2 regions of the Paraburkholderia kururiensis genome follow, and region 1 is predicted to be linked to the other one. Evidence: predicted binding sites of a transcription regulator. Region 1 holds the regulator's gene; the other holds the start of a gene.

The links. Region 1 encodes FliA, which starts transcription of late flagellar genes. Its sites were predicted from a motif close to CTAAAGTTTNNNNNNNNNNNGCCGNTA; they were not measured.
Region 2: the regulator FliA is predicted to act here: its motif matches at 7,293-7,319, upstream of U0042_RS14835 (flagellin domain-containing protein).

The regions. Positions count from the first base shown of each region.
Region 1 is NZ_CP139965.1:4,154,847-4,170,977, reverse strand. Features, by position in the region: gene cheD (chemoreceptor glutamine deamidase CheD) at 1-180, shown strand, start outside; gene U0042_RS18755 (protein-glutamate methylesterase/protein-glutamine glutaminase) at 186-1,268, shown strand; gene cheY (chemotaxis response regulator CheY) at 1,336-1,731, shown strand; gene cheZ (protein phosphatase CheZ) at 1,733-2,455, shown strand; gene U0042_RS18740 (DUF2844 domain-containing protein) at 2,964-3,530, shown strand; gene U0042_RS18735 (DUF3443 domain-containing protein) at 3,591-4,859, shown strand; gene flhB (flagellar biosynthesis protein FlhB) at 5,268-6,524, shown strand; gene flhA (flagellar biosynthesis protein FlhA) at 6,521-8,620, shown strand; gene U0042_RS18720 (hypothetical protein) at 8,735-8,986, opposite strand; gene flhF (flagellar biosynthesis protein FlhF) at 8,979-11,093, shown strand; gene U0042_RS18710 (AAA family ATPase) at 11,086-11,982, shown strand; gene U0042_RS18705 (RNA polymerase sigma factor FliA) at 12,015-12,749, shown strand; gene U0042_RS18700 (hypothetical protein) at 13,144-13,587, shown strand; gene U0042_RS18695 (flagella synthesis protein FlgN) at 13,813-14,256, opposite strand; gene flgM (flagellar biosynthesis anti-sigma factor FlgM) at 14,389-14,742, opposite strand; gene flgA (flagellar basal body P-ring formation chaperone FlgA) at 15,044-16,131, opposite strand, start outside.
Region 2 is NZ_CP139965.1:3,328,351-3,344,481, reverse strand. Features, by position in the region: gene U0042_RS14855 (response regulator) at 1-544, opposite strand, end outside; gene U0042_RS14850 (ABC transporter ATP-binding protein) at 1,281-3,041, shown strand; gene U0042_RS14845 (flagellar hook protein FlgE) at 3,101-4,600, opposite strand; gene fliD (flagellar filament capping protein FliD) at 4,907-6,322, shown strand; gene U0042_RS14835 (flagellin domain-containing protein) at 6,384-7,202, opposite strand; gene U0042_RS14830 (efflux RND transporter periplasmic adaptor subunit) at 7,750-9,009, shown strand; gene U0042_RS14825 (efflux RND transporter permease subunit) at 9,017-12,154, shown strand; gene U0042_RS14820 (efflux transporter outer membrane subunit) at 12,151-13,716, shown strand; gene U0042_RS14815 (VirK/YbjX family protein) at 13,713-14,714, shown strand; gene U0042_RS14810 (WD40/YVTN/BNR-like repeat-containing protein) at 14,773-15,777, opposite strand; gene U0042_RS14805 (efflux RND transporter permease subunit) at 15,786-16,131, opposite strand, start outside.

The DNA.
Region 1 (16,131 bases):
CGTGTCGAACTCTTCGGCGGCCCGCAGGCTGCCGCTGCACGCCCCGACTCGCCTCGCGCCGGCCCGGCCGGCGCGCCTGCGCGCCCGGGCGGCGCCGCGAAGCCGCGCATCGAGCTGTTCGGTGCGCGCTCCCGCCCCAACAACCAGGACAACAACGCCAAGACAGTAGAGGAGGCGTGACAGCTGTGCAAACGATCAAGGTTTTGTGTGTGGACGACTCAGCGCTGATCCGCAGCCTGATGACGGAAATCATCAACAGCCAGCCGGACATGACGGTGGTGGCAACGGCGCCGGACCCGCTCGTCGCGCGCGAGCTCATCAAGCAGCACAACCCCGACGTGCTCACGCTCGACGTGGAAATGCCGCGCATGGACGGCCTCGACTTTCTCGAGAAGCTGATGCGCCTGCGGCCCATGCCGGTGGTGATGGTGTCGTCGCTGACCGAGCGCGGCTCGGAAATCACGCTGCGCGCGCTCGAACTGGGCGCCGTGGACTTCGTGACCAAGCCGAAGGTGGGTATTCGCGACGGCATGCTCGAATATTCCGAAAAGCTCGCCGACAAGATTCGCGCCGCGGCTCGTGCGCGGGTTCGCCAGGCCGCGCCCGCGCATGTCGCGGCGGCGGCCGCAGGTGCCGGCGCGGCGGCGCCGCTCATCAACAATCCGCTCGTGAGTACGGAAAAGCTCATCATCGTGGGCGCCTCCACGGGCGGCACCGAAGCCATTCGCGAAGTGCTCGTGCCGCTGCCGCCGGATGCGCCCGCGGTGCTCATCGCGCAGCACATGCCGCCCGGTTTCACAAAATCTTTTGCACAACGGCTCAATGGTTTGTGCCGGATTACCGTTAAAGAAGCTGAGCACGGCGAACGCGTGCTGCCGGGCCATGCGTATATCGCCCCGGGCCACGCGCACCTGCTGCTCGCGCGTAGCGGCGCGAACTACATCGCCCATCTGTCCGACGACCCGCCGGTGAACCGGCACCGTCCGTCGGTGGACGTGCTGTTCCGCTCGGCGGCCCAGCATGCGGGCAAGAACGCGATCGGCGTGATCCTGACCGGCATGGGCCGCGACGGCGCGGCGGGGCTGCTCGACATGCGCAAGGCGGGCGCGTACACGCTTGCCCAGGACGAAGCGAGCTGCGTCGTGTTCGGCATGCCGCGCGAGGCCATTGCGATGGGCGCCGCCGACGAGATCGCGCCGCTTGCCGACATGAGCCGCCGCGTGATGGCGCGCCTTGCGTTGATGGGCGACCGCGTGCAGCGCGTATGATGCCGTTCGGCTGCGTCGCGAACGGGCGCGCGTACGCCGCACACACAATTTGCACAGAGGAACCAAGATGGATAAGGGAATGAAAATTCTGGTGGTGGACGACTTTCCGACGATGCGCCGGATCGTTCGCAACCTGCTGAAGGAACTGGGCTACGCCAACGTCGACGAGGCGGAAGACGGCGCGGCCGGGCTCTCGCGCCTGCGCGGCGGCGGCTACGACTTCGTGATTTCCGACTGGAACATGCCGAACCTGGACGGTCTCGCCATGCTGAAGGAAATCCGCGCCGACGCGAGCCTCTCGCACCTGCCGGTGCTGATGGTGACGGCCGAGTCGAAGAAGGAAAACATCATCGCGGCGGCCCAGGCCGGCGCGAGCGGCTACGTGGTGAAGCCCTTCACGGCTGCCACGCTCGACGAGAAGCTCAACAAGATTCTCGAAAAGATGGCGAAAGCCGGGAGCTGACGTGAACCAGCCGACCAGTGCGAAAGCCGCCACGCCGCGCGAGGGCGGCCACGAGGAAGCGGGTGAACTCGCAACCGACCGCATTCTTGCCCGCATCGGACACCTGACGCGCACGCTGCGCGACTCCATGCGCGAGCTCGGGCTCGACAAGCACGTGGAACGCGCCGCCGAAGCCGTGCCGGACGCCCGCGACCGCCTCAAGTACGTAGTCGCGATGACCGAACAGGCCGCCGAGCGCGCGCTCAACGCCATCGAGATCGCCAAGCCGTTGCAGGAACGCATGGAGCGCGACGCCGGTGCGCTCAACGAGCGCTGGGCGCGATGGTACGAAGCCCCGCTCGGCCGCGAAGAAGCCCGCACGCTGATGGACGACACGCGCGCGTTCATCAACACGGTGCCCGACGCCACCGCGGCGACCAGCCAGCAACTGCTCGAAATCATGCTGGCCCAGGACTTTCAGGATCTGACGGGCCAGGTGATCAAGAAGATCATGGACGTGGTCTACGTGATCGAGCAGCAATTGCTGGGCGTGCTCGTGGAGAACATCGCGCCGGAGCGCCGGGAACAGTTCGCGGCCACGGCTGCGGCGCTGGCCGCCGCCGAGTCGTCGACCGGCAGCCCCGAAGGGTTGCTCAACGGCCCGCAGATCAATCCCGAAGGCAAGGCCGACGTCATGCAGGACCAGTCGCAGGTGGACGACCTGCTGGCGAGCCTGGGGTTCTAGCCGGCTGCTACTGCCTCCAGTCGGCTTCTTGCCCGGGTTGTCGCTCGTAGCCGGCATGTAGTCCGGCTTTCGGCCGGAGTCCGGCCCGAGCGTGGCCGACTTCGGTCGGGCTTCAGCCAGGGGGCTCGGCGTTCGCCCAGGTTGGCCCCTGGGTTGGTCCCGGCTTGGCCCCGCGCTTTGACCCGGGTTCGCCCCGGGGTTTGCCCAATCCCCACCGCCGTCTTTTCGCTTCCGATCTTCCTCTCCCGCAAGCCGGGGCGGCCGCCTGTGCGGCACGCCCCGTGCTTCGCTTCCCCGGCCTTGAGCGCGGACTGTCTGTTTGGCCGCCCGTCCCAAGCGCAGGCATACTACGCCGTACGCCCGGCCTCGCGCGGCGCTCATGCCGCAGCTCAGCATCGCTTGCCGCCCAGCGCGCGGGACCGAGGCGCCGCGGCACAGCGTCGTCTGTCTGGCCGGCGTTGCGCCCCCTCATCACAGCGGCCCACCCAGGCCGTGCATCGGGAGGACTATGAGCGCGCTGAACCGAATCACGCGCGGCGTCGCAGCGACGTCGCTCACACTTGGCTGTTGGCTCTTGGCCAGCACGAACGCCTTTGCCGGCTTGGGCGCCGCGCCCATGACGACGCCCGCGGGCGCCGCCGTCACGGGCGTGACGACGCGCTCGCCCGGCGCGGCCTCCACCTCGGCGTCCACCGTTGCGCGCGCCGCGACGCAGGCTTCCTCCTCGGGCATGACCTCGGGCGGCGGCACTGCCGCCGCTTCCTACACCGTGCGTGAGACCAGGCTTGCCAGCGGCACGGTGGTGCGCGAGTACGTCGGACCGGACGGCACCGTGTTCGGCGTGGCGTGGCAGGGTCAGCAGATGCCCGACCTCTCCGCGCTCCTGGGCACCTATTTCCCGCAGTACCTGGCGGGGCTCAAGGCGAACCGGGCGGCCGGCGCTGTGCGTGGCCCCGCGACGGTGGAGCAGAGCGGCCTCGTCGTGCATTCGGGCGGCCACATGGGCGCTTTTTCGGGCCAGGCGTGGCTGCCGCAGGCGCTACCCGCGGGCGTGAACACGTCCGACATCCAGTGACAAGCCGGCATACACAGGCCGAACAGGCTCAAACAGGCCACCGGGCCAGGGAGACATAGCGTGCGCATCGGACTTCGTAACGGATTCGCCGGGCAGGTCGCGGCCCGGTTCGTCAAATGGGGGCAGGTGGCCACGTTCGTCGTGGCGGCAGGCATCGTCGCGGCCTGCGGAGGGGGAGGGGGCGGCGGAGGAGGTGGTGGTGGAGGGGGCGGCGGCACGCCGAGCGCGGCCAACACCGTGCCCGTCACCGTGGACCGCGGGCTCTTCGGCGTGGTCAACATTCCCAGCGTGAGCGTGACGATCTGCGTGCCCGGCACCTCGACGTGCCAGACCATCGATCACGTGCAGCTCGACACCGCGTCCTACGGGCTGCGCGTGGTGAACACGGCGCTCAATTCCACGATGCTCGCCCAGTTGCAGCAGGCGAGCGTGGGCGGCCAGCCGCTTGCCGAATGCCCGCACTTCGCCGACGGCTACACCTGGGGCAGCATCCGCAACGCCGACGTGAAGCTGGGTGGGGAGACGGCCGGCAACATCCCGGTCCAGGTGATCGGCGACATGGGCAGCAGCACGGTCCCGCAGGACTGCCAGAACTTCGGCGTGGGCAACAACACGGCGCAGGACCTGGGCGCGAACGGCATTCTCGGCGTGGGCGTGGCGCCTGCGGACTGCGGCGCCGCCTGTGCCGGGTCGGCCGCGAGCAGCAATTACTACACGTGCCCGGGCGGTCTGACCTCCACCACCTGCACGGCGACCACCGTGCAGATCGCCCAGCAGGTCGCCAACCCCGTGCCGCACTTCGCCACGGACAACAACGGCGTGATCCTCGAGCTGCCGCAGGTCTCGGACTCCGGCCAGGCGTCGGCGAGCGGCACGCTCGTGTTCGGTATCGGCACGGCGGCCAACAACGCGATGACGGCTTCGCAGCAGTTCCAGACCACGCAGTGGGGCGACCTGGTGGGCAGCACGTTCAACGGTGCCACGGTGACGGCGTTCCTCGATTCGGGCTCCAACGGGCTTTTCTTCGAGGACAGCGCGTTGCAGCAGTGCGGGAGCAACTTCCAGGGCTTCTACTGCCCGTCGTCCACCCAGACGCTCAGTGCCACCCTGCTAGGCGCCAACGGCACGAAGGCCACGGTGAACTTCAACGTGGCGAGCGCCTCCGCGCTGTTCGGCAACGGCAACAACTTCGCCTTCAACGACCTGGCCGGCACGATCGGCTCGGCCACCACGCTCGACCTCGGCCTGCCGTTCCACTTCGGCCGCAACGTCTTCGTGGGCATGGACCGCACGGGCTCGGGCGGATCGGCGCCGTTCGTCGCGTTCTAGCGCGAGGGCGGCTCTGGCTGGCCGGGCGCGGTCGCTCAGGTGGACCGGTTGGTCAGGCGGCTAGCGTCTACGCCGGGCGCCGACCGCTGACCGCCGACCGCGCCAGCCTACGGCGGCTTTCGGCGCGGCCGAACTCGCCCTGACGGGCCGCCCGACCCAAGCAGCCCTGCCCAGCGCGCCTTGCCGAGGGCGCCTTGCCGAGGGCGCCTTGCCGAGGGCGCCCGCCCTCCGCCCACCCGCCTGCGGGCTCCCCGTCCACCGTCCCCCGGACCGCACGCCCCCGCCCCGCCTCATCCGCCGAAATACCCCCGTTTCTCCGTCTTTATCCGTCGATCATCCATTGCGCAGCGCGGGAATAATCGCTCTCACTGAAAAAGGGCATTCCGCCGCGATCGACTGGAGAACCTGGTGGCAGAGGACAGCGACCTCGAAAAAACCGAATCAGCCACTCCCAGGCGCCTGGAAAAGGCGCGTGAGGAAGGGCAGGTGGCGCGTTCGCGCGAGCTCGCCACGTTCGCGCTGCTTTCGGCGGGGTTCTTCGGCGTCTGGGCGATGTCCGGGCCCATTGGTCTGCATTTCCAGACCATCCTGCGCAGCTCGCTCACCTTCGACCACGCCACCGCCTTCGACACCGGCCGCATGCTGGTGGGTGCGGGCGGCGTGGTGCGCGAGGCGGCCTGGGTGCTGCTGCCCGTGCTCGGCCTGACGGGCCTGGCCGCGCTGCTCGCGCCCATGGCGCTGGGCGGCTGGCTCTTTTCCACCAAGTCGATCGGCGCGAATTTCAGCCGGCTCGACCCCGTGGCGGGGCTGGGCCGCATCTTCTCGATCAACGGGCCGATCCAGCTCGGCATGTCGCTCGCGAAGACGGCGGTGGTGGGGCTGATCGGCGGCGTCGCGATCTGGCGCCACAAGGACGACATCCTCGCGCTCGCCACCCAGCCGCTCCTCACGGCGTTCGCCAACGCCACGCATCTGGTGGCCATCTGCTGCGCGATGACGGTGGCCGGCATGTTCGTGGTGGCCGCGCTCGACGTGCCGTACCAGATGTGGAGCTACCACAAGAAGCTGCGCATGACGAAGGAAGAGGTGAAGCGCGAGCACCGCGAAAGCGAGGGCGATCCGCACGTGAAGGCGCGCATCCGTTCGCAGCAGCGCGCCATGGCGCGCCGCCGCATGATGAGCGAGGTGCCGAAGGCCGACGTCGTGGTGACCAACCCGACGCACTTCGCCGTCGCGCTCAAGTACACGGACGGCGAGATGCGCGCGCCGAAGGTCATCGCCAAGGGCGTGAACCTGGTGGCCGCGCGCATTCGCGAAATCGCGACGGAAAACAACGTGCCGCTGCTCGAAGCGCCGCCGCTCGCGCGTGCGCTCTATCACAACGTGGATCTGAACCGCGAGATTCCGGGCCCGCTCTACGGCGCGGTGGCCGAGGTGCTCGCGTGGGTTTATCAGCTGCGCCGCTTCAAGACCGAAGGCGGCGAGGCGCCCGTCGCGCCCACCGAATTCGACGTGCCGCCCGAACTCGACAAGGGCGGCGTGTCCGACGAAGACGCCGCCGAGGAAGCCGCCGAAACGCTTTCGGGCGAAGGCGACGGCACTGGCTCACCGGGTGCCCCGTCCGGCGGCCGCAACAAACGTGGTAACGAAGGAGCCTCTGCATGAACGCCCGCACCGGTTTGCTCGCGCGACGCGCCGACGTGCTTCAGGGCACGAACCTGCGCGCGCTGGCGGGGCCGATCCTGATCTGCATGATCCTCGGCATGATGATCCTGCCGTTGCCGCCGTTCCTGCTGGATCTGCTGTTCACCTTCAACATCGCCCTTTCGGTGATGGTGCTGCTCGTGTCCATGTACACGATGAAGCCGCTCGACTTCGCCGCTTTCCCGAGCGTGCTGCTGTTCTCCACGCTGTTGCGCCTGTCGCTGAACGTGGCTTCCACGCGGGTCGTGCTGCTCGAAGGCCACACGGGCCCGGACGCCGCGGGCAAGGTGATCGAGTCGTTCGGCCACTTCCTCGTGGGCGGCAACTTCGCCGTGGGTATCGTCGTCTTCATCATCCTGATGGTCATCAACTTCATGGTGATCACCAAGGGCGCGGGGCGTATTGCCGAAGTGGCGGCGCGCTTCACCTTGGACGCGATGCCCGGCAAGCAGATGTCCATCGACGCCGACCTGAACGCCGGTATCATCAACGAAGAGCAGGCAAGAAAGCGCCGCTCCGAAGTGTCCCAGGAAGCCGAGTTCTACGGCTCCATGGACGGTGCCAGCAAGTTCGTGCGCGGCGACGCCATTGCCGGCCTGCTGATCATGGTGATCAACATCATCGGCGGGCTGATCGTGGGCGTCGTGCAGCACGGCATGGACTTCGCCGCGGCGGGCAAGAACTACACGCTGCTCACCATCGGCGACGGCCTCGTGGCGCAGATTCCGTCGCTCGTCATCTCCACGGCGGCGGGCGTGATCGTCTCGCGCGTGGCGACCAACGAGGACATCGGCACCCAGCTCACCGGCCAGCTGTTCACGAACCCGCGCGTGCTGATGATCACGGGCGTGATTCTCGTGCTGATGGGCCTGATTCCGGGCATGCCGCACTTCGCGTTTCTGGTGCTGGGCGGCGGCGCCATCCAGCTGGGCCGCGTCATGAAGAAGCGCGGCGAGGAAAAGAAGACCTCCGCCGCACTCGTGGACGTGGCGCCCGCGGCACTCGCGCCCGCCGAGAACACCGAGGCAAGCTGGGACGACGTCGCGCTCATCGACACGCTGGGCCTCGAAGTGGGCTACCGCCTCATTCCGCTCGTCGACAAGAATTCGGACGGCGAGCTGCTCAAGCGCATCAAGAGCATCCGCAAGAAGTTCGCGCAGGAAATCGGCTTTCTGCCGCCCGTCATCCATATTCGCGACAACCTCGAACTGCGGCCCAACGCTTACCGCATCGCGCTCAAGGGCGTGGAGGTGGGCACGGGCGAGGCGTATCCGGGCCAGTGGCTCGCCATCAACCCGGGGCAGGTCACGGCCGCGCTGCCGGGCACGCCGACCCAGGACCCGGCCTTCGGCCTGCCCGCCGTCTGGATCGACACGAACCTGCGCGAGCAGGCGCAGGTGTACGGCTACACCGTGGTGGATTCGAGCACCGTGGTGGCCACGCACCTGAACCACCTCGTGGTGACGCACGCATCCGAACTGCTGGGCCGCCAGGAAGTGCAGGCGCTGCTCGAGCGCATGCAGAAGGACACGCCCTCGCTCGTCGACGACCTCGTGCCGAAGGCGCTGCCCGTCACGACGCTGCAAAAGGTGCTGCAAAACCTGCTGGACGAGGCGGTGCCCATCCGCGACATGCGCACCATTCTCGAAGCGCTGGCCGAACACGCGCCGAAGATCAGCGACCCGCACGACCTCACGGCCATCGTGCGCCTCGCGCTGGGCCGCGCCATCACGCAGCAGTGGTTCCCGGGCAACGGCGACATGCAGGTGATGGGCCTCGACGCGAACCTGGAGCGCGTGCTGTCCCAGGCGCTCACGACGGGAGCGAACCCAGGCCTGGAGCCGGGGCTCGCTCATACGCTGCTGGAACAGACGCAGAAGGCGATGACGCGCCAGCAGAGCCTGGGCCTCGCGCCCGTGCTGCTCGTGCAGCACTCGCTGCGCGCCATGCTCGCGCGCTTCCTGCGGCGCAGCCTGCCGCAGCTGAAGGTGCTCTCCTACGCCGAAGTGCCCGACACGCGGCACGTCAAGGTGGTCAATGTGATCGGCACGGCTTGACGGGCGGCGCCGCGCGCGGCGCCTCCTTCCATGTTCGCGCAGTATCCCCGCGGTGTGCCGTCAGCGCCGCCGCGGTTCCCTGGTAGCGGCCCGCAGTCTCCCCTCAGTCTCCCCTCAGTCTTCCCTCAGTCTCCCGTCAGTCCTCGCCCCGCAGCGCCCCCTTTTCAGCCCGATCAAACGAATTGCCTGCATTTCCCCGCGCTGATCCATCGATAGTCCCCCGTTCACCTCCTCAATAATTTCACCATCGGCAAAGGCTTTGTCGCGCACCAGGTTCCTGCGGAGCCACCGCGCAACGAAGCCGGCGCCTCGCAATTGAAACGCCACGTCAGGGTCGTCAACCTCATCGGGGGTCAGCTTGAACATCCGCAAATTTATCGGTGCCACCAGCCGCGACGCGCTACGCCAGGTGCGCGAAGTGCTGGGTCCTGACGCAGTGGTGCTGTCGAACCGCACGCTCGACGACGGCAGCGTCGAGATCGTCGCCGTAGCCGACCGCGAACTCGCGGCCATCGCGCCTGCCGCGGGTGAAGGCGCCAACGCAGGTGCCGCTTCGCGCGGCTTGCCGCGCAGCGGCGCGGCGCCGGTTGCAGGCAACCCCGTTGCCGGCCTGGGCGGCAACCCCTACGCGAACGGCATGCCGGACGTGTTCTCGTCGGTGTTCGGGGCCAGCCCGGAAGCGGGCGCGGGCCGCGCGTCCACGTCGGACGACGAAGACGACGCCCCGTCTTACACGAACGCCGCCGCGCAACCGGTGACGAAGCCTGAAGCGCAGGCAGGCGGCGCGCTTACCACGCGTGTTCCCGCGCTGGACCGACCGGGCGCGTTTGTGGCCCAGTCTGCGGCGCAGTCCGCAGGCCAGGCCGACAGTGGCGGCGGTGCCGATCGCTTCGCTGCCGAATCCGCCGCGATCCAGGCAGGTGCGCCGGCGCGTCCGGCCGCGCGTCCTGGCCCGGCCCACGCCGCCGGTCATGCCACGACCCAGGCGCCCGCCGCCAGCCGCGGCGCGCCGTTCGCCACGCCGGCCGCAGGCGTCGCCATGCCGGCATCGGCTGCGCCGTCGTACTCGGACAAGACACGCGCGCCGCGCACGATGGCCGAAACGAACCCCTGGCTCATCGACCACGCGCGCCGCATCGCGGACAAGGACAGCGCGGGTCAAGGCGAAGGGCACAGCGCGAAAGCCGCGGGCATGACGCCCGCCGACGCCATGGCCAAGGGCCTCGGCATGCCCGCCGACCCGCACGACGAACACGGCCACCACCGCGTGGAAGGCGCGGGCGTGCTCAACGTCAGCACGCCGGACTGGGCGCGCGAAGCGGCCCAGCTCGCCGCACGCCGCGCCACGCAACGCATCGCGCCGGCCTTCGATCTGCCGGGCAACAGCCAGCCGGCCACGCCGCCCTCGATCAACGCCAAGGCGCCCAGCGACGCCGCGGGGGCGAGCGCCTCGGCCAGCGTCACGGAAGCCATCAAGGCCCGCATCGAGCAGGTAGTGAACGAAACGGTGATGAGCGAGCTGGCCTCCATGCGCGGCATGATGGAAGAGCAGTTCGCCGGGCTCCTCTGGGGCGAGCGCCAGCGCCGCAGCCCCACGCACGGCGCCCTCACCAAGCAGCTGTTCGCCGCCGGCTTTTCGGCCCAGCTCGTGAAGATGGTGGTGGACAACCTGCCCGAAGGCAAAGACCCGGAAGGCGCGCTGGAATGGGCGCAGTCGGTGCTCGAATCGAACCTGCCCGTGCTGGAAAACGAAGACGCGCTCATGGAACGCGGCGGCGTGTTCGCACTGATGGGCCCGACGGGCGTGGGCAAGACCACGACCACGGCGAAGCTCGCGGCGCGCTGCGTGATGCGCTTCGGCGCGAGCAAGGTGGCGCTGCTCACCACGGACAGCTACCGCATTGGCGGCCACGAGCAACTGCGCATCTTCGGCCGCATCCTCGGCGTATCGGTGCATGCGGTGCGCGACGGCGCCGACCTGCAACTCGCGCTCACCGAACTCAAGAACAAGCACATCGTGTTGATCGACACGATCGGCATGAGCCAGCGCGACCGCGCCGTAACCGACCAGATCGCCATGCTCTGCAGCGCCGGCCAGCCGGTGCAGCGCCTCTTGCTGATGTCCGCGACGAGCCACGGCGACACGCTCAACGAAGTGGTGCAGGCCTACCAGAGCACGGCGGACAAGGCGCCGCTCGCGGGCTGCATTCTCACCAAGCTCGACGAGGCCACCAACCTGGGCGGCGCGCTGGACACCGTGCTGCGCTACCGGCTGCCGGTGCACTACGTGTCGACCGGCCAGAAGGTGCCCGAGAACCTCTATGTGGCAACGAAGCGTTTCCTGATTCGCAGCGCGTTCTGCATTCCGCGCGAGCACTCGCCCTTCGTGCCGCACGAAGACGACATCCCGGCGCTGCTTTCGGCGCTGTCCACGCGTTCGAACGCCGACCTGCACGAGGTTCGCTTTGGATAAATTCGTAGCCGACCAGGCGGAGGGGCTGCGGCGGCTGCTCGCCCGTAGCGGCTCGCGAGTCATCGCGGTGACCGGCGGCTCGGAGAGCGTGGGACGCACCACGACAGTAGTGAACCTTGCGGCGGCGTTGGCCGAGCAGGGCAAAGACGTGCTCGTCATCGACGAGTGCCTGGGCGACCGCTCCGTGAGCGCCACGCTGGGCGGCCTGCATGGCGTAGGCAATCTCGCCGGCGTGATGCGCGGCGAGGTGCCGCTCGCGGCGGCCGTGAGCCGGCATCCGCTCGGCTTCGGCGTGCTCTCGGCCTGGCGCGGCAGCCAGGAAGGCTACACCGCCGAACAGTACGGGCTCGTGCTGAACGGCCCCGCCGACGTCGTGCTCATCGACGCCGGTCTGGACAAAAACGGCGCGCTCTCCGGGCTCGCCATGCGCTCGCACGACGTGATGGTCGTGACGCGCGTCTCGGCGCAGGCCATCACCGATGCCTACGCCGCCATGAAACGTCTTCATTTCGCGCACGCAATCGCGCAGTTCCGCGTGCTCGTCAATTACGTCCAAAGCGCGGCCGATGCCCACACGGCATTCGAGAACCTCGCAGGCGTGGCGGGTCGTTACCTCACCGTCTCGCTCGAAAACGCAGGCTGCATTGCGGCTGACCCACACATGGCGCGGGCCGTCGAGCTCGCACGCTGCATCGTGGACGCTTTTCCGTCCGCGGCCGCCGCGCGCGACTACCGGCATGTCGCCGCAGAACTGCAGTACTGGCCCATGCGGCCAGCCATGTCGTCGCGCGCGGCCATGACGCGCCCGACCGTAACAACGTCGGCCCCATCGCCATCCGTGTGGCAGGCCGACCCGGCCGCCGAATGGCCGTCGGCGCAGCATGCGTGACGCCACTCGGGGACTTCAGGCAGGAGAGCACGATGTATAACGCTCAGGGAAAAATTTCGCAGGCCGACGTGCTGGCGAAGTACGCGCCGCTCGTAAGACGGCTGGGTTTGCAGCTCGTGGCGAAGATGCCGGCGAGCGTGGATCTGGACGATCTGATCCAGGCCGGCATGATCGGTCTGCTCGATGCGGCGAGCCGCTACAAGGAAGATCAGGGCGCGCAGTTCGAAACCTACGCGAGCCAGCGCATTCGCGGCGCCATGCTCGACGAGCTGCGCAGCAACGACTGGCTGCCGCGCAGCCTGCGGCGCACCTCGCGCGAGGTGGAAAGCGCGGTGCACCAGGTGGAGCAGCGGTTGGGCCGCTCGGCGAGCGAGACGGAAATCGCCGGGCACCTCAACATGCCGCTCGACGAATATCAGTCCATGCTGCAGGACCTGCATGGCAGCCAGCTGATCTACTACGAAGACTTCGACCGTTCCGCGGACGACGAGCCGTTTCTCGACCGCTACTGCGTCGATCACTCGGACCCGCTTTCCGCGCTGCTCGACGAAAGCCTGCGCGCGGCGCTGGTGGAAGCCATCGACAAGCTGCCCGAGCGCGAGAAGCTGCTGATGTCGCTCTACTACGAGCGCGGCATGAACCTGCGCGAAATCGGCGCCGTGATGGAAGTGAGCGAATCGCGCGTGTGCCAGCTGCACAGCCAGGCCGTGGCGCGACTGCGCACGCGCCTGCGCGAACTGGCCTGGGCAGGCGCCGAGGCCGACTGAGAAACCTGACCGGGGCTCGTTCGGGGAGGGTTTGCGCCTTCTTCGGCGAGCGTTGCGCAAGGGGTTGGGCGCGACGGCGATGGCCAGGCTTCCGGGCCGCCTTCGCTGCGTTTGTGGGGCGGCTGGTTTTCTGCTGCTTTATCGGCGCCTGGGTTGCGCGTTGTTTGCGTTTCGTCTGCACCCGGCTCGCGGCCTGGTCCGCGGCTTTATCCGCGCCTTGTCGGATTCATCAGCGGCTTTTCCGTGTGCCTCGCGTTCGCTCTTCGTCCGCTTTGCCCCTCCTCATCTGCGGGCTTTTCGCCCGTAACACCACTAACACTTTCTTACACCACGCTTTCTGGCGGGTGGCTACACTTGCGCCCGCGTTATCACTAAAACAATGGGGTTAAACCAGATGCTCAAGAAAATCGCAGGAATCGCCGTGTTGACCGTGGCTTCGGCCGCCGTATCGCTGCCGGCCGTGGCCGGTGACTTGAACAACGCGCTCGGCGGTGGGCTGGGCGGGGTAGCGGGCGCAGCCGTGGGCGGCGCGCTGGGCGGCAGCACGGGCTCCGTGATCGGCGGTGCGGTGGGCGGCGGCGCAGGCGCCGCGGTCACGTCGAACCGACGCGAACGCACGGGCGCCATCGTAGGCGGCGCACTGGGCGGCGGCGCCGGCACGGCGGCAGGCAACGCGATGGGCGGCCGCACGGGCGGGCTGATCGGCGCGGGCCTGGGCGGCGGCGCAGGAGCGGCACTGGGCGGCAACATCTCGCGCAGCAATTCGTACGCGGACGAGGGCGAGCGCGGCTATCGCAGCACGGGCCACCACCGCAAGCATCGCAAGCACTGGGATTGAGCCGCGAGCAGCAAAGGCAAGAGGATCGAGAAAGGCGCAACGACGCCTGAGGCTGAAAACCAGGCTTGAACGCCTGGTCTGAAAGCACAACGGGCCGCACATCCGGAAGGATGTGCGGCCCGTTGGTTTTTGATGCGGCTAGTCGGTCAATTCAGAGCGTTCAGCGACGACGCGGCGCCCGGATCTCGCGCCGCACGTCTCGAAAGCCGCCGCGATCGAATCCGCTCAAACCCGCCCGAACGACGGAATGCGCCCGTCCGGTCCGTACAGACCGGCCTTGTGCTGCGCGCCCTTGAGCACGTCGAGGGCACGGCGGTTGTATTCCATGCGCGTGTGGATCAGCACGCCGTTGGTGGCATTGGAGCGCTTCGCGCGTTCGGCGGCCTTTTGCAGCAGCGCCCATTGCGTGGCGAGCCGCGGGTCCGCCCCGGAGGCCAGCTCCATGCCGCGCCAGCCGGGCGGAAAGCCCAGCTCCGCAAGCTGCGCGTCGCGCAGCTTTTCCAGCGCGGAGAGCTTCTCGACCAGTTCGGTCTTCATCTCGATGATGGGCGGCAGCTGTTCGAGCGGAGAGAGGGCCGTCAACGCCTTCTCTTCGCACGCGAGCACCGAAGCGAACGCTTCGACGGCGGCATATTCGTCGATGACGGTGGCAAGGAGGGCGTCTTTCATCACAATCACTCAACTCGCAGTCGGCTTGCCGTACCCGGACGAGGGTGCACAAGCCGTGGTCAATTGGCTGCTGCGCGCGGTGCTTCGCCGGAAGGTGCGGCGAAGCACGGTGAACGCGCAGGCCAACCGGGGTTAATTCCCCGCCGACCCCGCGCGCGTTTGCAGCAGGCTACGTGCCGTTTCGAGAACGGCGTCGGCAATCTTGCCGGTATCGATACTCAGGCTGCCGTCGCGCAGCGCCTGCTTGATCGACTCGACGTGTGCCGTATCGATGTCCGCCGCGCCCGACGCGGCGAGGCCGCGCAGTTGCGCCGACAGCGCCGACAGGCTCACGTTCGCGTCGCCGGACGCGCCGCCGCCCGTGGACGGTGCGGGGCTACCGGCTGCGCCTTGCGTGCTGGGCGCGGCCGTTTCGCCTTGCTGGGTACGCTGCAGCCCGTCTTTTAGCGACTGCAGGCTCGAATTGCTGGTGGAATCGACTTTCACGATTGGCTTCCTGAACGGTTGACCGCAGTCTCCGAATTCGACTGAGGAATCCGGGTTCCGCGTGGCCTTCTTCGGCCACGGTGGGGCGCGTCATGGGCGCTGCTTTGCCCAGATTAACGGCAGGTACCAATCAAACTTTAGTGCATGGGCGGCAAGGCCGCCAAAGGGCCAGCCAGGCAAATTGCCGGCGCGGCCGCCGCACGCAAGGGCCATAACAGCCCGTCGAAACCCCTTCACCACCCGAGGCGCACTGGGCGCCGGTCCCCCTCTCCTTTCCCAACCACGGCACAACCTGAAACGCTCAAAGCTGGATCTCCACGGTGCCGCCTTCTTTCACGATGCCGCTGATGATCTGGCCATTCGCCGTCTTCACGCGCACCTGCTGGCCGGGCGCCGCGTTGTTCATGGCGCTGCCCTCCGACGAGATCGAAAAACCGGGGCCTTGCGCGACCACGCGCACGGTCTGCCCGATCGTCACGGAACTGGCGCTGCGCAGCATGTCCTGGCGCAGCGGCAGCCCGGCGGGCACGCGGACCAGCGCCACGGCGCCGATAGCCTGCGACGGGTCGGTGACCACTGCCTGCGGCAGCAGCGTGAGATCGCCGTCGCGCGCCACGAGGTCGGCGGCGCTGAGCGGCTCGCCGGGGGCGATGGCGCGCGACGCCGTGTAGTAGGTGGCCTCGACCGAAATCTTCGCCTGCAGGTAGAGCGTCCACGGACGCTCGCCCGCGCAGCGCACGCCCACGGTGGTGCGGCCCCACATGCGGGTGCCGGCGGGTGCGAACGGCTGCATCGTCGTGCACGCCGCGAGGCCGCGCGGAAAGACGTTGGCCACGGTGATAACGACCTTGCCGGGCAAGCCGGCAGCCTGTTGCTGGAGCCAGGCAAGCGCGGCACGCCGGATCGATTCGCCGTCCTGCTGGCCTTCGGGTACGGCGGTTTGAGCGGCTTGAGCAGGCTGAGTGGCTTGAGCGTTCGATGCAGGCGCCTGGGAGATTCCCGGCACCGTGGCCTGCGCGGGCTGAACGCGCTGATACGTTTGTGCGGCCTGCGCCGGCACAGCGCGCGGCACCATGCGCTCGAAGCGCGGCGCGGTTGTTGCGTAGCCGGCACTGGCAGGCGGATTCATGGCGATGGCCTGCGGCGCGACGCTCGTCTCGCGGCCCTGCGCGGACACCGACGCCGCCGCGGGCGTCACGACCACCGGCATCACCTGGCTCGCCGCCACGGGCAGGTTCACGCGCATCAAACCGGACGCCATGCCCGGCCGGGACGCGGACGCGTCTCCCGGTCCCGCGATCACGATGGCGCCGTCGGCCTTCGCGGCCTGCTCGAAGCGATCTGGGGCGCCGGCACTTGCGGTCGGCCGCATGGACGCGGCCATCGTCG
Region 2 (16,131 bases), 830 kb from region 1:
CCAGTTCGCCGCGGCTGAACACGCGGCTCGGCGATTTCGCGAGGTGCGCCAATATGCGGAATTCCGTCAACGTGAGCGCGAGCGATGCTTCGCCCGCTTCGCTGATCACCTTGGCGACGTAACGCTCGGTATCGATTTCGAGCTTGCCGACGCGCAGCACTCCCGGCGCGCGCGACACGCCGACACGTCTCAACACGGCGCTCACGCGTGCGACGACTTCCACGGGATTGAAGGGCTTCACGATATAGTCGTCGGCGCCGAAACGCAGGCCTTGCAGGCGGTCGATGGCCTGGTCGAGCGCCGTCAACATGATGACGGCCGTATTGCTGCGACGACGCAATTCGACCAGCACTTCCCAGCCGTCTTTCTTCGGCATCTTCACGTCGAGCAGCACGAGGTCCGGCTTGAGTACGGGATGCACGTCAATGGCGGTTTGCCCGTCGGTGACGCGGTAGGTGCGAAATCCTTCGCGTACGAGGTACGCATCGAGTATTTCGGCAATTTCCGGTTCGTCTTCGGCAATCAGGATCAGCGCATTGTTCATGCTGTTGTCTCGGGTCTCGGGCCGCGATCGGTCACTCGTTCAGGACTGCCATGCTGGCACAGTGCGAGACACCGGTTAATGGTCTCCACGGAATCTCCATGGTATCTCAACACGATCCGGCGCCCGCGCGCCTATGATGGGCGCACGCCGATACAGCGCGGCTGCAGGGCGCGTTCATGCGCACTTCACGACACCGCGCACCGCGGCGCTTCGGAATAGACGCGAAAACAACACGACGAGGTACGGGGATGCGCTTTCGCAGACGGGATGGTGTCATCGTGGAAGCCAGCCGCTGGTTTTTCCCGGAGAAACATCCGCACGTGCAGCTTCGCTGCGGCAAGTGGATGATGGCGACGCCTGACGGCTGGCGCGAAGTGAACGCCGGAGACTGGATTCTGACGGACGACACGGGCCATTCGTGGCCGATGTCGAACGTTTCGTTTTGCGGAGCATACGAGCCGGCTGGCGAAACGTAAGCCCGAGCGTGGGTGTCGTGCAGTTCGCCCGAGGCTCCGCGCGTTGGTCCGTGGAGTAGGAGCCTCCCTGGCCAGCCCTTGCGGGTTGGCCTTTTTTCATGGTGAAGGCGAATCCGCAGGCGAATCGCAACGGCCGCGCGGTGGTGATGCCCGCACAAGCCTTCATCGAATCTCCATCGAAACTCCATACGGCGTGGCGACGAACAACCGAGGATGCGCGTGCCGACGAGCGGCGTCGGTTCGCTATCCAGAGGTATTCGATGAGTCGCCACACGCATGCTGCGAGGCATGCTTACCTGCGCAGAATTCTCGCGCTTTTCAAGCCCTATTCGTTGCAGTTCGCCGTCGTGCCGGCGTTGATGCTGTTCGCCTCGATTGCCGGCGTGGCCGGTCCGTTCGTCATTCGCCGCATCATCGACGAAGCGCTCCCGAAGGGCGATCTGCGTCTTCTGCTGGGGCTGGTCGCGGTATTGGTCGCCATCGCGGCCGCCACCGCCATCGCGAGCACGATTCAAACCTTCGTGTCGACCCGCATCGGGCAGGCCATCCTGCACGACCTGCGCGTTCGCGTATATGGGCATTTGCAGAACCTGTCGCTGTCGTTCTTCACGAACACGCGGTCGGGCGAAATCCAGGCGCGCATTGCCAGCGACATCGGCGGCCTGCAGGCGCTCATCACGCACACCGCCGTGGAAGCCGCCCGGAACGCAAGCGTGGTCGTCATGACGTCGGTTGCCATGCTGGTGCTCGACTGGCGCCTCGCGCTGCTTTCGTTTGCGGTCATACCGGGGCTCGCGTGGCTGCAATATCGCATCGGGCTCATGCGCGAGGCCATCGTGCACGAGCAGCAGAAGCGTATTGCGGATCTGTCCTCGACCATTCACGAGTCGCTTTCCGTGGGCGGCATCGTGCTCGCGCGCACCACGGGACGTCTGCGCCATCTGCTGGGCGGATTCACGCGCACGTCGCGCGATGTGGCGCATCTCGAAGTGCGCTCGCACTCCGCAGGGCAGTGGGAGTGGAGCCTCGTCTACTTCGCGCTTTCCGTGCTGCCCGCGCTCACGCTGCTTGCCGGCGCGACGTTCATGAATCTCGGCATGCCCATGACTATCGGCACGCTCGTCGCCATGATCACGTTGCAGGAGCAGTTGTTCTGGCCGCTCGAGGAAATTCTCGCCGCCGGTATCGAGCTGCGCACGGCGCGTGCCCTGTTCGTGCGCATCTTCGATTATCTGGACAAACCGGTGGGCATTACCGAACGTCCGCACGCCGTGACGCTTTCGCGCGCGGCCATGCGTGGCGACGTGCGGCTCGATAACGTGACGTTCCGCTATGAAGGCAGCGATGGGCCGGCGATCTGCGGCGTGAGCATCGACATTCCGGCAGGCTCGCACGTGGCCATCGTGGGGCCCACGGGTTCGGGCAAGACCACGCTGGCCTACCTGCTCGCGCGCCTCTACGACGTGCAGGGCGGGCGTATCTGCTACGACGGTATCGACGTACGCGACATGAGCCTGGCGTCGCTGACCGACATGCTCGGCGTCGTGACGCAGCAGCCGTATCTGTTCAACGCATCCGTTGCGGACAACCTGCGTTTCGCCAAACCGGACGCGAGCGACGACGAACTGATTGCCGCTGCACGCGTGGCGCAGGTGCACGACGTGGTGGCGTCGCTGCCGCAGGGCTACGCCACGCGCGTAGGCGAAGGCGGTTATCGCTTTTCGGGCGGCGAGAAGCAGCGGCTCGCGCTGGCGCGCACCGTGCTGCGCAATCCGCCGGTGCTGCTGCTCGACGAAGCGACAAGCGCGCTCGATACGCGAACGGAGCGCCTGCTTGCCGATGCACTCGACGCGCTCGCGAAGAACCGCACGACCATCACCATCGCGCATCGGCTTTCGACAGTACGCAACGCGGACCAGATCATCGTGCTCGACAGGGGACGCGTCGTCGAGCGCGGAGACCACGAGAGCCTCGTCTCGCACTGCGGCATGTATGCCGAACTCGTCGGATCGATGAGCTGAATTCGGCGGTTCCTGCCGGCTTCAGCGGCAGGAACGGTTCACGGACAGGCGCCGGAGCGTTACAGGTTCATGAGCGTCTGATCGACCATGCGCTGCGTCTTGATGGTTTGCGCGTTGGCCTGGTAATTGCGCTGCGCGGTAATCAGGTTCACCAGTTCGTTGGTCAGATCGACGTTCGAATTTTCGGTTGCTCCGCCTTGCAGCGTGCCGTGGTTCGTCGAGCCGGGCGCCGATATCTGCGCGACGCCGGACGCGGCCGTTTCCTGAAACGCGTTGTTGCCCAGATTCACGAGACCGTTCTGGTTCGCGAAGTTGGCGAGCGCGATCTGACCCAGCGCCATCGTCTGGCCGTTCGTGTATTTGCCTGTCAGCATGCCGTCGTTGCCTATCGTGAAGTGCGTGAGCTGGCCTGCGGAGAAGCCGTCTTGCGCGAGCGCGTTGATGCCGTCCCGGCCACCGAACTGCGTCGTGCCGCCCAGCTTGAGCAGCAAGGGTTGCGGCGTGGCGGAACCGTTGCCGTTGGCGACAGCGAAATTGAACGCGAGCGCCGTGGCGGTCGGTTTGCCCGTCGCATCCACCGTGCCGGCGAGGTTGCCCGAGGTGTCGAATTTCGTGCTGCCGATGGGTGTACCCGGCACGTTGCCGGGCACGCCCGCATAGACGTCCCATGTGCCGGGCGCCTTCTTCACGAAATACATCGCGACCGATTGCTCGCCGCCGAGCGAGTCGTACACGGGCACCGACGTCGAAAAGTTGTAGGTGGAACTGTCCGTTGCGTTGAACGCGATCGGGTTCGGCGTGACGGTCACTTTGTCGCCTGCCACGGCTGCGCCGGTGAGCGTGAGCGTGGCGCCCGTCGCGAGTTTGATCGGCGCATTGGCCGCATACGTCAGGCCCGTTTGCGACACGCCGGAACTCGACGTCAGGTCGTAAGTCGTGGGGCTCGTGAAGGTCAGCGTCCACGTGTCCGCGTTGCTGCCCTGGGTGGCGTCCGTGATGACCGCGCCTTTGCTCTTCAGCGCACCCGTTGCGGTGACGGTGGGCGTGCCGAGCTTGAGCGCGTCGCGCGCGTTCAGGTTGAGGCTCGCTGTGATCGTCGTCGTGGCGGTCGGCGCGATGTTCGTGGTCGGCACTTTCAATGGAACCGTATTCGCCGTTTCGACAATACCGTTCGCATTCGCGGCGTAGCCCATCAGCTTCAGGCCGTCTGCGTTCGTGATGAAGCCGTTGCGGTCCAGCTGGAACACGCCGTTACGCGTGTACGTGAGCGCGCCCTGGTTCGACATCTGGAAAAAGCCATTGCCGTTGATGGCGACGTGCAGCGCGACGTTGTCCGTCGTGATGGTGCCTTGCGAGAAGTTCTGCTCGACGCCGGCGAGCCGCGAGCCTAGGCCGATCTGGTTGTGCACCGCCGTGGCGACCGAGTTTGCATAGATGTCTGCGAATTGCGCCTGCCCTTGCTTGAAGCCGGTGGTGTGCGCATTCGCGATGTTGTGGCCGATCACGTCGAGGTCTTTCGACGCGCCTGCCAATCCGCTCAGTCCTTGCTGATAACCCATGATGGTCTCCGTTTCCAGTTGAAGCCGCCTGCGTGGGGATGATGCTGACGGCCATCGAAGGCAGGCCGCTTCGCGCGGACATGCTGTGGCCAAACGCATCGGCATACAACGCGGTTCATCGAATCTCCATCGTGTCTCGACACGTGAGATCGCAACGCCACGAACGCCGCGGCGCGACGTCGTTCACGCGCTCGAATGGCAAACGGAATTCATCAGATATCCATATGAATTCGACCGAACCTCAACGGAACCATGCGTCACTAGCGGGGTAATCAGTTAAACGAACCGCCTGCCCGGAGCCCGCGCATGACGACGACCACTTCTTCTTCGAACGATACTGCTGCCCTGATCCGGCAAGCGACGCAGTCCATCATCAGCGGCGCGACGCGCTCGTCCATCGACGTCGATACGCTCGTGTCGGCGCTCGTTACCGCGAAGACCGCGGGGCAATCAGACATGCTCGGCAGAAAGCAGAGCGCCGATAACGTGGAGCTTTCGGCGGTCGGCAAGATTCAGGCGGTGCTTGCGTCGCTGCAATCCGCATTGCGGGGATTCACGGACGGCACGGCGCTCAATACCCTCACGGCGACGATGAGCGGCAACGGCCTGAAGGCGACGGCCGCGACGGACGCGGCCCCTGGCACGTACAGCATTGCCGTGAACCACCTGGCCAGCGCGAACAAGATTTCGTCGCAGGCATTCGCGCGCGACGAGCGTCTGGGCGCCGGCACGCTGACGGTCGGCGTGGGCGGCCGCACGATGCAGATCGACGTTGACGCGGGCAGTTCGCTTGCGAGCCTCGCCAAGGCCATCAACGCGGCCACCGGCAACCCGGGTGTTTCCGCGGCCATCGTGACGGCGTCGGACGGGCAGCACCTCGTGCTCACGTCGAAGCAGACCGGCGCCGCGAGCGCCATCACGATCTCGGCCGGCGGCGGTGCCAACACGAAACTCAATACGTCGAGCTTCCGGCAGATCACCGCGGGCAAGGACGCGAGCCTTTCGATCGACGGCAATACCGTGAGCAGTGCGAGCAACACCATTGAAGGCGCGCTGACAGGCATCACGCTCGTCCTGACGGGCGAGGCCGTGGGCACGACGCAAACGCTCTCCGTTACGCGCGACACGGCGGTTTCGACGAAAGCCATCACCGATTTCGTCGCGGCCTACAACGGCTACATCGCGACGGAGAAAAGCCTGACGTGGGACGCGTCCCAGCCCGTGGCCTCGCGCGCGGGCCCGCTGCTGGGCGACGCGATGACCCATGCCATCACCAACCGGCTCGGCAGTCTGATGAGCGGCGGCGTCGCCGTTGGCGGGCGAACGTACAGTCTGTCGTCCGTCGGCATCGATCTGCAACACGACGGCACGCTTTCCGTGAACACGGCGAAGCTGCAAAAGGCGCTGACTGAAGACAGTGCGGCGATCCCGGCGTTGTTCAATCCGACCAACGGAGTGGCGGTGAAGCTGAACACGTTCATTGGCACGTACACGAGGCCGAGCGGCACGCTCGAACAACGCACGCGCGCATTGAACGCCGACCTCGGCAAGGTGACGAACGATATGACGCAGCTCAAGCGCTACCAGGACACGCTGACGGCGCAATACAACGCGCAGTTTCGGGCGCTCAACGTGCTCATGACCACCATGCAGAACAACACGCGTTACCTGAATCAACTGTTCGGCGGCGCCGGCGCGGCCGGTACGCTGAATCGCCGGTAGGACGGCACCCCTCTCGCAGCAGGTGCGGCGCGCGGTATCACAGCGCGCCGCTTTTTTGTGCTTATTGCAGGAGCTTCAGCACTTGCTGCGGCAGCGAGTTCGCTTGCGCGAGCACCGAGATGCCGGCTTGTTGCAGCACTTGCGCCTTCGAGAGGTTCGCCGTTTCCGAAGCGAAGTCCGCATCGACAATCTGCGAGCGCGCCGAATTCAGGTTCGTCGATTGCGTCTGCGTGTTGCTGATGGCGGACTGGAACGTGTTCTGCGTGGCGCCCAGCGTGGCCTGGAAGTTATTGACCTGCGAGAGTGCAGCGTCGATGGCGGTGATCGCGTTTTGCGCGCCCGAGGTCGTCGAGATGTCGATGCCGGAGACGCCGAGGCCCGATGCGTTCCACGTGGTCGAACCGAAGTTCGCCGTGATCGTCTGGTTCGCCGATGCGCCGATCTGGAAATTCACGCTGCCCAGACCGCCGAGCACGGCCTGACCGTTGAACGTCGTCTGCGTCTGGACACGGTTGATTTCGGTGAGCCGCGTGGTGACTTCCGTTTGCAGGTTCGCTTGCGCTGCCGAACCGAGCGAGCCGTCGCCCGATTCAACGGCCAACTGACGAATGCGCTGCAGGTTGGCCACGGTCGACGAGATCGCGCCCGAAGCGGTCTGCACCATCGAAATGCCGTTGTTCGCGTTCATCACGCCTTGATTGAGCGCGTTGATGGCGGCAGTCTGACTGGTGGCGATGGCGAGGCCGGCAGCGTCGTCCGCGGCCGTGTTCACGCGCTTGCCCGACGAGAGGCGGTTGATGGCTTGTGACAGCGCGCTTTGCGAACCGGAAAGGTTCGTCTGCGTTGTCAGCGACAGAATATTGGTATTGATGTTGAGCATCGGTGTCCTCTTGAGAGTAAGAGATGGATAACGTGCGGTCAGGTTGCCGGCGACGAAAATTTGCAGCGTTCGCGATCAACCTGACTCCGTTATCGGCCGACGGTTATTTTTATTTAGGATGATTAATTAAAAAAATACCGGCCTGTGGCCGGTAGAAAAGAGCAAATGCTCTTGTTAAGGAAGCGTGCCAATTGTCTGCGCCGATTATGGATTTCTTATTGAGATTTGATGGACCGCATTGGAATGCGGATGGAAAGGCAGCGCCTTCCCTGTCTCCATCGAATCTCAACAATATCTCAACACGATATGGGTTCCGCGCCCGGATGATGCGACCGTCCCTTGCGTATCCCGGTATGGCTGCGAGCCGTAGATCGTATGCACAGACCTGGGGGAATGCGAGAGATGAACTGAAAGCCGTTTGCACAAGGCTCCGGCAAGGCCCTCGGAATGCCGGAGTCGTTTGGCCGACCGCTTTTTGGGTCGGCCATTTTTTTATAACGGCCGGCATGGCCGAAAAAGCTGTGAAGTCGTGGAGAGGTTGATCGACATGAGAGGTAATCGCATCGCGAAAGGCGTCGCGACGATGGCGATGCTGACGTTCCTCGCTGCGTGCAAGGAACCCGGCAGTGCCGCGAACCGGGAGGCGGCTCACGAACGTCCGGTCGCGCAGGTCAGCGTGGTGACGCTGCGCGCGCAAACCGTGCCGCTCACGACGGAACTCTCGGGGCGCGTGGTCGCTTCGCTCGAGGCCGAGGTGCGTCCGCAGGTGACGGGCATCATCCAGAAGCGTCTGTTTCGCGAAGGCGGCGAGGTGAAGGTCGGCGAAGCGCTGTACCAGATCGACCCGGCGACCTATCAGGCCGCGTACGACAGTGCACGTGCGGCGCTCGTGAAAGCCGAGGCGGCCGTGCCCGGCGCGCTCGCGAAGGCCGACCGCTACAGCGACCTGGTGCGGCGCAACGCCATCAGCAAGCAGGAATACGAGGACGCAGTGGACGTGCTCGCGCAGGCGCGGGCCAACGTGGCCGTCGCGAAAGCCGCCGTGGAGACGGCGAGAATCTCGCTCGACTACACGACCATCCGCGCGCCCATCTCGGGCCGCATCGACCGGTCATCGCTCACGCCGGGGGCGCTCGTCACCACGGGCCAGGCTACAGCGTTGACCACGATCCGCCAGATCGACCCCATCAACGTCGACCTCACGCAGTCCAGTGCGAGTCTGCTTGCCTTGCGTCAGGCGATCGAATCGGGACGGCTTCAGTCGGCGGGGGCCGGCATGGGCGTGAAGTTGAGGCTCGAAAACGGCACGGTCTATCCGCACGCCGGAAAACTCGAATTCGCCGAATCGAGCGTCAATCAAACCACCGGCACGTACATCCTGCGGGCCGTGCTGCGCAACCCGTCACGCCTGCTGCTGCCCGGCATGTACGTGCGCGCCGTGGTGGACGAGGGCACCGTGCCGCACGCGTTTCTGATTCCGCAGCGCGCAGTGAGCCGCGGCCTGCGCGGCGAGGCCACGGCGCTCTTCGTCCGCAATGGCAAGGTGGTGGAGCAGGCGCTGGCCGGCGCGCGGCAGATCGGCAACGACTGGCTCGTGCAGACCGGTGTGGCCGACGGCGACCAGGTCATCGTGGAAGGCAGCCAGCTCGTGAGAGAGGGCGACACCGTGACGGCCGTGCACGTCGAACTCGACAAGACGACGGGTGCCGTTCGTCCCACGCGTGCCGTCGCTCGTGCGGATGGCGCCGATTCGCCGGACACGCTGCGCCCCGCGTTGATTCGCGACCGGCAGGCCAGCCGAGGTTGAGGGCGCAATGTCGGCGTTTTTTATCAGGCGTCCTGTATTCGCGTGGGTCATCGCCATCGTCGTCATGCTGGGCGGGCTGCTCGCCCTGCGCACGCTGCCCGTTGCGCAGTATCCCGAGATCGCGCCCACCACCATATCGATCAGCGCGTCTTATCCGGGCGCCGATGCGCAAACGGTGGAGAACTCCGTCACGCGCGTAATCGAGCAGGGCATGACCGGTCTCGACAATCTGCAGTACATGTCGGCCACGTCGAGCGCCACGGGTGACGTGGAGATTCGCCTCACGTTCACGCAGCAGGCGAACGCCGACGTGGCGCAGATGCAGGTGCAGAACAAGCTGCAGCTCGTCGTCTCGCAGTTGCCGCAGATCGTCCAGAGCACGGGCCTTTCCGTGACGAAGTCGTCGGCGAGCTTCCTGATGGTGCTGGGCGTGGCTTCGATGAACGGCAAATTGTCGTCTGCGGATCTGGACGACTACGTGGGCAGCACGCTCAACGAGACGATCAAGCGCGTGCCGGGCGTCGGCAACACGCAACTGTTCGGTTCGGGTTACGCCATGCGGATCTGGCTCGACCCCGACAAGCTCGCCCGCTATGCGCTGATGCCGGGCGACATCGAAACGGCGCTTCGGGCGCAGAACACACAGGTGTCGGCGGGTCAATTGGGCGCGCAGCCCGCGCGCGCCGGGCAGCAGCTCAATGCAACCGTCACCGCGCGCAGCCGTCTGCAAACGCCCGACGAGTTCCGCGACGTCATCGTGAAGAGCGCGACGGACGGCGCAATCGTGCGCCTGCGCGACGTGGCCCGCGTCGAGATCGGCGCGGAAAACTACACGTTCGTCTCGCACTACAACGGTAAGCCGGCCTCGGGCCTCGGCATCAACCTCGCGACGGGCGCGAACGCCGTGGACGTCGCGCGGGCCGTCAAGGCCACAGTCCGTTCGCTTTCCGGCACGCTGCCCGCGGGCGTCGAGGTGTTCTATCCGTACGACACCACGCCCTTCGTCACGCGCTCCATCGACGAAGTGCTGAAGACGCTGGCCGAAGCCGTGGTGCTCGTGTTCGTCGTCATGCTCGTGTTTCTGCAGAACGTGCGTGCCACGCTGATTCCCGCGCTGGCCATTCCCGTGGTGCTGCTCGGCACGCTCGGCGTGCTCGCTATCGCGGGCTATTCCCTCAACACGCTGACGATGTTCGCGATGGTGCTCGCCATCGGCCTGCTCGTCGACGACGCCATCGTGGTCGTGGAAAACGTGGAGCGCGTGATGGCCGAGGAGGGGCTGTCGGCACGCGAGGCAACGCGCAAGTCGATGGCCGGCATTACGGGCGCGTTGATCGGCATTGCCACGGTGCTTACTGCTGTGTTCGTGCCGATGGCGTTTTTTTCGGGCGCCACGGGCGTCATCTATCGGCAGTTTTCCATCACGATCGTCACCGCCATGCTGCTCTCGGTGCTCGTGGCGCTGACTTTTACGCCGGCGCTGTGTGCGACGCTGCTCAAGCGTCACGATGCACACAGTCACGCCCAGCACAATGGCCGCGGCTTTGGCGCCTGGTTTGCGCGCACGTTCCAGCGCGGCTCGTTCGCGTATCGCGCGGGCGTGCGGGGCGTCATGACGCGCGGCAATCGCTTCCTGCTCGTGTTCGTGGCGCTCGTGGTTGCGCTCGCGTGGCTCTTCACGCGGCTGCCGGGTTCGTTCCTGCCGGTCGAAGATCAGGGCATGGTGATGACCTCCGTGCAACTGCCCGCGGGCGCCATGCGCGACCGGACCGCTCGCGTGCTCGACGAGGTCACGCGCTACTACCTGGAGAACGAGCGCGACGCCGTGGAAGGCGTCATGACCATCGAAGGCTTCGGCTTTGCCGGATCGGGGCAAAACGTGGGCCTCGTGTTCGTGCGGCTCAAGGACTTCGACCAGCGGCGTTCGAAGCGGCTCTCGGCAGCGGCGGTCGTGCAGCGCGCAGGCGAAGCGTTCTCGCGCATCAAGGACGCGCAGGTGTATGCGCTGCTGCCGCCTGCCATCGAAGGCATGGGCAACTCGAACGGCTTCGATCTCTATCTGGAAGACAGCAACGGCGGGGGCCGCGACCGGCTGATGCGCGTGCGTGACCAGTTGGTGACCGCGGCGGCGCGCAGTCCGTTGCTGGCGAACACGCGTCCTGCCGCGCAGGACGATGCGCCGCAATTCGCCGTCGATATCGACGAAGAACAGGCGAGCGCGCTCGGCGTGAATCTGCACGACATCAACACGACGCTCTCCATTGCGTGGGGCAGCGACTACGTGAACGACTTCATCGACCGCGGACGCATCAAGAAGGTTTATCTGCAGGCGGACGCGGATTCCCGCATGCAGCCGTCGGATCTCGACAAATGGTTCGTGCGTAACGCGAGTGGCGCGATGGTGCCGTTCTCCTCGTTTTCGAGCGGCCGGTGGACCTCGGGCCCAGCACAACTGGAGCGCTACAACGGCAACGCCGCCGTGGAAATACAGGGCGAAGCGGCCGGCGGCGTGAGTTCGGGCACCGCCATGAAGGAGATCGACCGCATCGCCGCGCAACTGCCCGTGGGCTACCGCCACGAGTGGACAGGGCTCTCGTGGCAGGAGCGTCTCTCGCGCAATCAGGCGGCCGCGCTCTATGCGATGTCGGTGCTCGTGGTGTTTCTCTGTCTCGCCGCGCTCTACGAAAGCTGGACCATTCCGCTCGCGGTCATGCTGTCGGCGCCCATCGGCATTGCGGGTGCCGTGGTGGCCGCGCTTGCCTTCGGCCAGACCAACGACGTCTATTTCAAGGTGGGTTTGTTGACGACGATTGGCCTCGCGGCGAAGAACGCCATTCTCATCGTGGAATTCGCGCTGCAACGCGAGGCGCACGGCGCGACGGCCGCGCATGCCGCGCTCGACGCGGCCACGCAGCGGCTGAGGCCCATTCTGATGACGTCGTTCGCGTTCATTCTCGGCGTCGCGCCGCTCGCGTTCGCCACAGGCGCGGGGTCGGGCGCGCAGAACGCGATCGGCGTGGGCGTGATGGGCGGCATGCTCGCCTCCACGGTGCTCGGCGCGTTCTTCGTGCCGCTGTTGTTCGTGGCGGTACGCATGGCGTTCCCGCCGGCTCGCACGAACGACGAAAGGGACGGCGCGCGATGAAAGCCATCCCATCGAACGTCATGAATGCCGCCGCGACGCATCGTGCGCGCAAGGCGGCCGCGCTGGCGAGCGCGCTCGTGCTCGCATCGTGCGCCGTGGGTCCGGACTATCAGCCGCCCGATGTGCCGGTGCCCGAGCGATGGGCCGGCATCAGCAGCATGACGCCGGCAAGTCAGCCGCAACTCGCGCAATGGTGGACACGGCTGAACGATCCATTGCTCGATGCGCTGATCGACGAAGCGGTCGCGGGAAATCTCGACGTGGCGACGGCGCGGGCGAAGGTGCGCGAAGCGCGTGCGGTTTATCGGCAGACGGCGGGCGCGTCGTGGCCGGCGTTGAGAGGAAGCCTGTCGGAAACGCGTTCAGGAGGATCGGGCCGCACGCTGTCCGGCGCTTCGAATGCCGGTTCGTCGAACGCCAGCACCAACAGCAATACCAACGGCAACGCCGGCACGGGCAGCACGGGCGACCTGTTCCAGGCCGGCTTCGACGCCAGCTGGGAACTCGATGTGTTCGGCGCGAACCGGCGCGCGGCGCAGGCCGCGAAGTACGGCATCGACGCGGCGCAGTGGGGACTCGGCGCAACGTTGCTCACGTTGATCGGCGACGTGGCGTCGTCGTATGTGCAGGCTCGCGGTTATCAGGCGCGGCTTGCGTTGGCGCGCGACACGGCGGCATCGCAGGAAGAGACGGCGCGCATCACGCGGCTCAAGTTCGAGGCCGGCGCGACGTCGGGACTCGATGCGGCCAACGCGGCGGGCGCCGCGCAAAGCACGCGTGCCGCCATTCCCGCCTTCGAGGCCGCTTATGCGCAGACCGTCCATAGCCTTTCTGTGCTGACGGGCCAGCCGCCCGAGGCGTTGCTCGAACGCATGAAGCAGCCGCGGGTGCTGCCCACGCCGACGCTACCCGTCTCGCTCGGCGTGCCCGCGGACGTGCTGCTCGCGCGTCCCGACGTGCGAGCAGCAGAGCGTCGCTATGCGCAGTCCACGGCGAAAGTCGGGCAGGCCGAGGCCGCGCGCTACCCGAGCGTGAGCCTCACCGGAAGCGTCGTGACGTCGGCGACGCGGCCGGGCGACCTGGGCCAGCGCTCGTCGATCGGCTGGTCGTTCGGGCCGTCGCTCACGGTGCCGCTCTTCAACGGCGGCCGCCTGAAGGCCGGCGTCGAAATTGCTCAGGCCGAGCGCGACCAGTCTTTCATTGCCTGGCGCGCGGCCGTGTTGAATGCGCTCAAGGACGTGGAGGGCGCAAGCGTCGCGCTGTACCAGGAAAGCGAACGCACCGCGGCGCTGCGCGAGTCTGTGGCGTCGTACCGCACCGCGACGGACCTGGCCCGCATGTTGTACCGCGCGGGCTCCACGAGCTTTCTCGACGTGCTAACGGCAGAACGCTCGCTCTATCTGGCGGAAGACGCGCTTATTCAAAGCCGCGTGCTGTTCACGACGTACTACGTCGCGTTGAACAAGGCACTGGGCGGAGGCTGGAACGGACACATCGATACTTCGGTACCCGAAGTAACGGACACCCATACCGGTCCACATTTCGACACGACACGCGATTGACCTCACACCCCAACACTCATCCCGTCACGCGAGACACCATCATGCCCGTTGCACACGCATCGCGTCTTCTGCGCGAGTTCGTTCCTGGACACGACCTGAAGTCGCGCTTCAGAAGAGTCCGTATCTGGATGTATGCGCTGCTTCATCCGCGTGCCGCTTATTGCTGGTTCAATGCGCTGGCCCAGCACCGCCTGCTTGCCGATATGGCGCGGCACGACCGGCGTTTTGCGGAGCGGCCGTTTCATGGGCTCGCGCAGGCGCATCTTGGCGCGTTCGCGCGCGTGGCGATGATCCGCGACCACTACGTCTTTGCGGAGCGCCTGCTTGGCGAGTCGCTCACGCGGCGCGTCTATCTGGCGGCGCAGCCGGTCGTGCTGGCCGCGTGTCCGCAGTTCGCGATCGTGTTGAAGGCCGTGACGCGCTGCCGACGCGAAGGCCTGCTGACGATCGCATGCACGGACACGGAGACGGGCGTCGATCTCGCGTGGGCAACGCTCACGCTCGAAATGCGGCAGGGCACGCGCACGCCGGCGCTGTTCATCGGCGGCTTGCAAGGGCCGGGCGGCGAGCATCGCGAGCGCGTGCGCATCGTCACGCGGGCGAGCCACGGGCTGCGGCCGAAGGCAGCCGTCATGGAAGCGATCGGCGCGTTGTGCGAGCTGCTGAATATCGGGCGGCTCACGGCGGTGGCGCGCTCGGCGCATGTATCCAGCGCGGGCACGGACGCGTTTCGCTCCGACTACGACGCGTTCTGGCAAGAGTTGGGCGGAACGCGAGCGGGCGAACGTTTCGTGTTGCCGCTCGCGCCGCCGCATCGCACGATCGAGCAGGTGCCGTCGAACAAGCGCGCGGCGTTCCGGCGTCGGCAGACGTTGATCGCGCAGATGAAGGAAGCGCTTCGGCACAACGTGATGCGCGCGAAGTACGAGAACGCGCCGCGTACCGATGCGCCGTCACGACAGGAGGCCCCGCCTGCGCTGGCGTATGCGGTGCATTGAGCCGTAAGCCGAAGAGGGCGTCGGCAACGCGAGGTCTGCCGACGCGATCATGCCGAGCCTATTTCGCCGACGCCTGGCTTTGCGCCTCGGGCACCACGCCTTCGCGCGAGTACAGCACCGCGTGGCAGGCGGCGTCGAATGCAACGGCGGTCAACGGTAAGCGGTCCGCGCGCACGTCGGACACGAACGATGCGCCGCCGTCGTTGCTGCGCACGACGAGACCATCCAGACCCACGCCGACGATGCTCGAACCGCACAACGCCAGCGACGTGATGGACGACTTGCTGTGCGTTTCGACGCGTTGCCACGTTTCGCCGTGGTCGGCACTTCGGTAGAGCGAGCCGCGCAGGCCGCCGACGAAGAGTGTGCCGTCCGTGCCGGCCACGCCGGTCCAGAACGACCCCTTGTAGCCGGTGCCGAGGTAACGCCAGTGCGCGCCGCGATCGTCCGAACGCAACACCGTGCCGCGTTCGGCCGGCGCGTAGAGCCGATTCTGCGCGTCCACGAAGAGGCCTTGCAGGTTCAGGTCCGCGCGTTGTCCGCCGCCGGGCGAAGGCAGATCGACGGTATGCCAGTGGACTCCGCCATCGGCGGTTTCCAGGATCAGCGACCACAGGCCGACGGCCACGCCGTGATCCGCGTCGAAGAAGTGAACAGCGAACAGCGGACGGTCGGTCTTCGTATCGCTGCGTTGCAGTTGCCAGCTTTCGCCGCCGTCCGTGGTACGCAATACGACGCCCCAGTGGCCCACGGCCCAGCCCTGCCGCGCATCCACGAAAGACACGGACGTGAGCGCCACGTCCACCGGCACGTGCTTCGCCTGGCGTTGCGTTTTGCCCCCGTCGTCGGAGAGCAGCACGATGCCGTGATCGCCCACGGCGACGATGCGTGAACCGGCCATCGCGGTGGCCAGCATCGTGGCCGTGGTCGCATACGGCACGGAAACGGCGGGCGCGGCCAGGGGCGCGGGCGGTACGTTGTCCGGCGCAGCGGCTGCGGCCCGGGCGACGAACGGCATGGACAGCAGCGCGACGCAGGCGAGAGCGGAGAAGCGAGAAGTCATGGCGGCGCTCAGTGGTGTTGAAGTCCGGTTGCGTGCACGGGGCGGTGGCGCGGGAAGAGTCTTTCTAGCCAGACCACCATGGCGGGCAGCGCGGTCATGGCCATCACCATGTTCACCATGAACATGAACGCGAGCAGCTTGCCCATGTCGGCCTGGAACTTCAGTTGCGAGAACGACCAGGTGGCCACGCCGATGGCGAGCGTGATGGCCGTGAAGATGGTGGCCGTGCCCACTTCGAGAATGGCATGTTCGATGGCCTTCACGGTGGGCTGGCCGTTCGCCACGTGCAGCAGCAGGCGGTTGTAGATGTAGAACGCGTAATCCACGCCGATACCCACGGCGAGCACCATCACG